Linked DNA regions of Mariniflexile sp. TRM1-10. The main gene of each other region encodes a partner of the protein of the gene in region 2 in a complex. Links are inferred from orthologs where the notes say so. Each region holds a gene or a part of one and is shown on either strand. Other genes may lie near its edges.

Region 1 (3,337 bases), 1.8 Mb from region 2 along the record:
TCCACGAAAAAACGTGAGGCACCACAAACCAAATATAGAAGGAATGGACCGTTATCTATTGCAAATATTTGAAGGCAAAGATGCTACGGTCCTACCCGGTATAACAGATTATAATTGGATGCAGCTCCTATCGGAAATAGGGACTGATTTACATAAATGGAAAACAGAAAAGCATTTTACTTCCTGGTTGGGACTGGCGCCAAAACAGCACCATTCGGGCAAGATGAAAAAAAACTATAAGGCTAAAGGACAACCAAAGGCCGGCCTGATATTTAAGCAAGCGGCCACGAGCCTGCTCAACAGCAAGAAAATTGCATTGGGTGCTTTTGGCAGAAAGATAAGGGCAAAGAAAGGGGCATCACCGGCAATAAAGGCAATGGCAAGAAAACTGGCAGAGCTCTATTGGAAGCTATTTGTTAAAGGACTGTCATATGTAGAGAAGGGAATCAAAGATTATGAGGAGAAGATCTTGTTTAATAAACAAAAGAACATTATGAAAATGGCAAGAGAACTTGGTTTGTCAATTAGCTATAAAACAGCGGTTTAGCAAATACGTCAATGGTAGCTTGTCGAAACCGATATTGATTACCAGTAAGTTAAAATATTTCGACAAGCTTAATATGACATGGAACTAGACTTTTTATACAGCCCCATTTTATTTAGCCTCTATTAAAATCTCTAAAATATCAATGGCTGCATCACTAATTTTGGTACCTGGGCCAAATATGGCTGTGGCACCTGCATCTAGTAAAAATGGGTAGTCTTGTTTTGGTATGACACCACCAACAATAACCATAATATCATGGCGACCATATTTTTTAAGTTCCCCAATAACTTGAGGTACAAGTGTTTTGTGTCCTGCTGCTTGCGATGAAATACCTAGAATATGCACATCATTTTCGATGGCTTGTTTTGCGACTTCTTGTGGTGTTTGAAAAAGGGGACCAATATCGACATCAAAACCGACATCGGCATAACCTGTAGCAACTATTTTAGCACCACGGTCATGACCGTCTTGTCCCATTTTAGCAATCATAATACGGGGTCTTCGCCCTTCTTGTTTGGCGAAAATATCGGCTAATTCTTGTGCCTTTTTAAACGAGGCGTCATTTTTTATTTCTTTGCTATACACACCAGAAAACGATTTTATTTCAGCTTTATAACGTCCAAATACCACTTCAAGTGCGTCACTAATTTCTCCTAATGTGGCACGTTCTCGAGCTGCTTCAACAGCTAAAACTAATAAATTCTCATTCTCACGACGTTGGGAATCTTTTAGTTTAGATGTAAAATCTTGCCCAGATTTATTATTCAAATTTACATAAAATTTAGCCGCTTCTGTTAATTTTGATAAGGCTATGTTTACCTTTTCAGAATTTCTTTCAGCTTTAATGGTGTTTAAACGCTCAATTTGTTGTCTGCGTACCGTTTCATTATCAACTTCAAGTGTTACTATGGGGTCTTCTTTACTAAGTTTAAACTTATTGACGCCCACAATGATATCTTGATTGGAGTCAATACGTGCTTGTTTTTTTGTTGCTGCTTGTTCAATACGCATTTTGGGAATGCCTGCTTCAATAGCTTTGGTCATACCACCAAGTGCTTCAACTTCTTCAATAAGTGCCCATGCTTTTTGGGCAATATCATGGGTTAATTTTTCAACATAAAAACTGCCCGCCCAGGGGTCGACCGTTTTTGTGATTTTAGTCTCTTCTTGTAAAAAAAGTTGTGTGTTTCTGGCAATTCGTGCCGAAAAATCGGTTGGTAACGCAATGGCTTCGTCTAGAGCGTTGGTGTGTAAACTTTGCGTGCCGCCAAAAGCAGCTGCAGCGGCTTCAATAGTGGTTCTGGCTATATTATTAAAAGGGTCTTGTTCTGTTAAACTCCAACCAGAGGTTTGGCAATGTGTTCTTAAAACTAACGATTTTTCGTTTTTAGGATGAAATTGTTTTACCAATTTTGCCCATAGCATGCGTGCAGCCCGCATTTTGGAAATTTCCATAAAATGATTCATGCCAATGGCCCAAAAGAACGAAAGGCGAGGGGCGAACATGTCTATATCCATGCCAGCGTCTAACCCTTTTCTTATATATTCTAAGCCATCAGCCAATGTGTATGCCAATTCAATATCGCAAGTGGCACCAGCTTCTTGCATATGATATCCCGAAATACTGATGCTATTGAATTTTGGCATATTTTTACTAGTGTATTCAAAAATATCCGATATGATTTTCATGGATGGTTTAGGTGGGTAGATATAGGTGTTACGCACCATAAACTCTTTTAAAATATCATTTTGAATGGTGCCGGAAAGTTGTTCTGTTTTAACGTCTTGTTCTTGTGCTGCCACTATATAGAATGCCATAATGGGCAAAACAGCGCCATTCATGGTCATGGAGACACTCATTTTATCGAGTGGAATTTGGTCGAAAAGCCGTTTCATGTCTTCCACCGAATCTATGGCTACACCTGCTTTTCCAACATCGCCCGTAACACGCTCATGATCGCTATCGTAACCCCTGTGTGTTGCTAAATCGAAGGCTACCGAAAGTCCTTTTTGTCCTGCTCCCAAGTTGCGTCTGTAAAAAGCATTGCTATCTTCAGCAGTTGAAAACCCTGCGTATTGCCTAATAGTCCATGGTTTTTGAACATACATGGTACTGTACGGTCCGCGAAGGTTTGGGGTTATGCCAGCAGCAAAGTTGAGGTGTTCTAAATTTTCAATGTCTTGTTTTGAATAAGTTGATTTTATGTCAATCCCTTCAGCTGTAACAAAAGTTTCAGAAGCTTCTGATTTTGGTTTCCCGATTTCGGTCTTTAGATTAATATGCTGAAGATTTTTTCTAGACATTATAATATCATTTTTTGTAAAAACGGGTCGAAATTCACATCAAAACCTGTTAATAATTGTATGTAAATAGTTTTGCTATTTGCAGATACGATGTATGATGAATTGAAACTTGTGAGTTGTTTTTTTTTGTTTTCGATTTTATGGATTGCCTTAAAAATTTGAGTACAGGCATTGGCACTGTATTTTGCGGTGATTTTGGTAAATTCTAAATCGGTTGTTCTTGAAATTTTATCGTTATTCATGGAAATCATGCCTAAAATATACTGCGCGTCACCTTTGTGCATTGGCATATACGGCATGGTGTTAATGGTGTAGGTGGAACGGGTTTCTTCATCAAAAAAGATATGAAAATTGCCTTCCATATTGCGTAAAAACTCCAGGCGTTTTATTTCCAGTTCGTAATTTTTTTTACTCGCTAAAGAGTCTAAAAGCTTTTCGTATCCAGCTCTTGAATATTTTTTAAAAGTGTCTGGTAAATAAATTTTT
Region 2 (3,252 bases):
AGATAGTATTAAAAGCGTTGCTACATACCAAGGATGTACTGTTGTAGCCGTAAAATAGTAAAACGAAAGGACTAAAAGCATACTCGAAATAAGTTGAACGCTGGTTTTATTTTTCCTTAAAAACGTCATGCCCAACACAAATAGCAAAACAAGAATAGGAATGATTTTACCTATTACAGCAATTTCATTATATCCTCTAAATAAGTAACCGATTTCTCTAGCTATATAGTATAAACTGGCATTAAATTCAAAATCCTGAAACCATAAACCAACCGTTTTTGTATAATTATATATGAATTGTTTTGAGTAAAAAGGAAGAAATAATAAGACGGTTGTAAGTAGTGTTATGCTATAAAAACCAATCAGTTGGGTTCGTTTTCTTAATCCGTTGTTGGGAGGAGGTAATGGCGAAGTAATCTTGTCATCTGTTTTTTGGTTAAGCGAAGTCGAAACCTCTTTGCTTTTTACCAACCTCTTAAAAAACAAAGGCAGAAATAGTAAAGGAATTAGTTTTACCGAAATGGATAAACCTAAAGTAATGGCAGCAAATTGCCATTTTCCTATATGAAGTAAATACAAACTCCAAACTAAAAAGAAAATCATCACCCCTTCAAAATGGAGATTTCCCGTTAGTTCTATGATAATAAACGGATTCAAAACATACCAAAAGATGTTGTAAACAGGAATATTTAATTTTTCCAATAGCTTTTTTCCAAAAAAGAGCGTGCCAAAATCGGCAGCAATAATGAGTAAGCGCATCACCACCACCGAACCTAAAATACTTTTTCCTGCAAATAAACCTGCAATAACAAAACATAATTGATTTAAAGGCGGGTAGTTGGTAAAGTGGCTCGCGTTAAGTTCGCCCATGCCGTTGTACAATTCTTGAGCTTGTGCTATAGGGAATTTGCCCATACTCATAAACGACTCTACGGTGTGCAAATAAGGGTTGAAACCTTCTAAAAGCATTCTGCCATCCCAAATAAAACGGTAAAAATCTTGTGATAGATTTGGTATGGCCAAAATAAAAATGGCTCTAAAAATAAAGGCTAACCAAGTTAAAAATGCAATCTGTGATTTTAAAAGATGTACCAGTTTATAAAATAAAAAGAACAAAGCCGCATAAAGCATTATCAGTTTTATATAGTCAGTTCGCACTAAATTATAGGCAAATGCAAAGTAGAAGAGCACACAGGAAATCGCCAATAATAAAGGGATGTTGTTTCGCTTTAATGCGCTTAGGTTTAATGGCATGTTCAATAAATGCTTATTAAAATTTATTAGAGTCGCTTTTTAAACATTTCAATTACATGTTCAGCTGCTTTTAATGGAGATATTTTAGAGGACATAACATCTTTTTCTAAAATGGAAAGCTGATTTGTAATGTCTTCCGAACCGTAAAAGAGCTGTTTTAATTCGTTGTTAATGGTGTCATACATCCAACGAATGTTTTGGCGATGCCTGTTTTTAATAAAATAACCATTTGCGGTAACCAATTCCCGGTAGTTTAGAATGGTATTCCAAACGGTATCAATACCTGTGTTCTTTGTAGACGATGCCGTTGTAACCACCGTTTCCCAGCCAGATTCCGATGGTGGAAAAATATGCAATGCATTTTGGTATTGTTGGCAAGCCATGTCGCTTTTTTCAATATTGTCACCATCCGCTTTATTAATAACCAGCATATCGGCCATTTCCATAATGCCTCGTTTAATACCTTGAAGTTCGTCGCCAGCACCGGCAAGCATTAACAGCAGGAAAAAATCGGTCATGCCATGTACAGCGGTTTCAGATTGACCCACGCCAACCGTTTCAATTAAAATAACATCGTAACCAGCCGCTTCACAAAGCAACATGCTTTCGGCAGTTTTATTGGCAACACCACCAAGGGTTTCGCCCGAAGCAGACGGTCGAATGTAAGCACGCTCTAAAGTACTCAACGCTTCCATACGGGTTTTGTCACCCAAAATGCTGCCTTTTGAACGTTGGCTACTGGGGTCTATCGATAAAACGGCTACTTTGTGGTCTTGCGCTATGAGGTGTTTGCCAAAAGCCTCAATAAATGTACTTTTACCCACACCTGGAACCCCCGTAATGCCAATGCGTATAGAATTTCCTGAAGCAGGTAAAATAGCTTGAATAATGGTTTTGGCAAGTGCTTTGTCGCTTTCTAGATTACTTTCTATAATGGTAATGGCTCTAGACAGAATAACACGATCGCCACTTAAAACACCATTAATATAGGCTTGCGCGGTTAGTCTGTTTTTTGGTTTATAGTTTGTCATTTTTATAAAGCATTACCAGTTTTAAAGATACATATTATGTGAAAAATGTGCCATGTTTTGTGGGGTGTATTTTATTTTACTGATTTATATTTTGAATAAAAAGATAATTTTATTAAAAAGAAGGGACATAGTAGAATCAGCATTTGCAATGAGTTTATCAAATGTAAGGAAGATTATATAGCAATTTCTGTTCTACTTTTATTGCATGTCTAGATTAATGCTTTATTGGTTTTTATGGTGGCTTTATTTAGGCGCTAAAGAAAGCCGTTTTCCTTGGCCAGTTTTAAAAGTGCTTTGTTCGTTTTTTTCTCATTATTGAATATTTGGTTTAGGCGCCGTTTTCGGCTTTCTATCCCGGACAGTGATAAGTCCACCACCTCGGGCAGTTCCTTGGTCTTGGTTCCCAGCGATAAATGGTACAGCATTTTTCTATCGATATCGTCCAGATCAAAATCGTTGGATATATGTTGCCTAATCAATTTTAAAACGGGGCTGCTATAAAATGGGATCCCGTTGAGCACGTTTAGGACACCATTGGTCAAACTCTGGAAGGTTAGCTCGTTCTTAAGGATCAAACCATCAGGCTTTACCATCTTTAAAATATTGATAAGCCAGTAATTGTTGTTCAAATGTGTGGTCACAATGATCTTCACCTTAGGGAACAACGACCTTAGTTTCAGTCCCAGGTCATCACCGGAAAAAAGCTTTCTGTCCAGGGATGCCGGTAGGCTCATATCCAAGAACACCAGGTCAATGGTATAATGATTGACTGCTTATTCTATTTCCTGATTGGCTTCCTCATAATATTTGGTGGGTGTTATTTTAATTGCTATGTGCTTGTGTATGTTTAGGTTAGATAGTGTTTTTAGGGTGTCTTTTTAAAATAGCCAAAAACCTTACTAAAAAAACAGGTTTTTCCTTATAAATTTTAAGGATAAACCTTACCGCTCTTTCAACTGTATTAACT

Evidence for each region.
Region 1: the proteins of meaB (region 2) and scpA are in contact, whole or in part, in a crystal structure (PDB 8DPB), measured with the Methylorubrum extorquens proteins. The link is inferred for Mariniflexile sp. TRM1-10 from one-to-one orthologs. Residues at the interface, in SOR26638.1 of Methylorubrum extorquens: Arg20, Ala21, Ala24, Arg25, Thr28, Ser32, Arg33, Arg34, His37, Thr98, Gly99, Gly100, Ser101, Ile102, Leu103, Lys106, Thr107, Ala110, Ala113, Ile114, Asp115, Arg116, Ala118, Phe119, Ile120, Arg121, Pro122, Pro124; in SOR27001.1 of Methylorubrum extorquens: Glu577, Glu578, Asn579, Asp580, Gly581, Arg582, Arg583, Arg585, His596, Ala604, Ser605, Ala608, Asp609, Gly611, Phe612, Asp613, Val614, Asp615, Ile616, Gly617, Pro618, Leu619, Glu625, Arg628, Gln629, Val631, Glu632, Asn633, Asp634, Glu661.

What each region holds. Positions count from the first base shown.
Region 1 is NZ_CP022985.1:2,740,878-2,744,214, forward strand. The notes cover bases 254-3,253. They hold scpA (methylmalonyl-CoA mutase), read right to left. Parts: upstream 2,852-3,253; coding sequence 656-2,851; downstream 254-655. Other genes in these bases: CJ739_RS11665 (IS110 family RNA-guided transposase), read left to right, coding at 254-547; CJ739_RS11675 (hypothetical protein), read right to left, coding at 2,851-3,253. Outside these bases: more of CJ739_RS11665, read left to right, coding at 1-253; more of CJ739_RS11675, read right to left, coding at 3,254-3,337. UniProt on the Escherichia coli protein: Catalyzes the interconversion of succinyl-CoA and methylmalonyl-CoA. Could be part of a pathway that converts succinate to propionate.
Region 2 is NZ_CP022985.1:950,016-953,267, reverse strand. What follows is about bases 284-3,198. They hold meaB (methylmalonyl Co-A mutase-associated GTPase MeaB), read right to left. Parts: upstream 2,286-3,198; coding sequence 1,281-2,285; downstream 284-1,280. Other genes in these bases: CJ739_RS04385 (DNA-binding response regulator), read right to left, coding at 2,540-3,019; CJ739_RS04395 (MptA/MptB family glycosyltransferase), read right to left, coding at 284-1,254. Also shown: more of CJ739_RS04395, read right to left, coding at 1-283. UniProt on the Escherichia coli protein: Binds and hydrolyzes GTP. Likely functions as a G-protein chaperone that assists AdoCbl cofactor delivery to the methylmalonyl-CoA mutase (MCM) ScpA and reactivation of the enzyme during catalysis.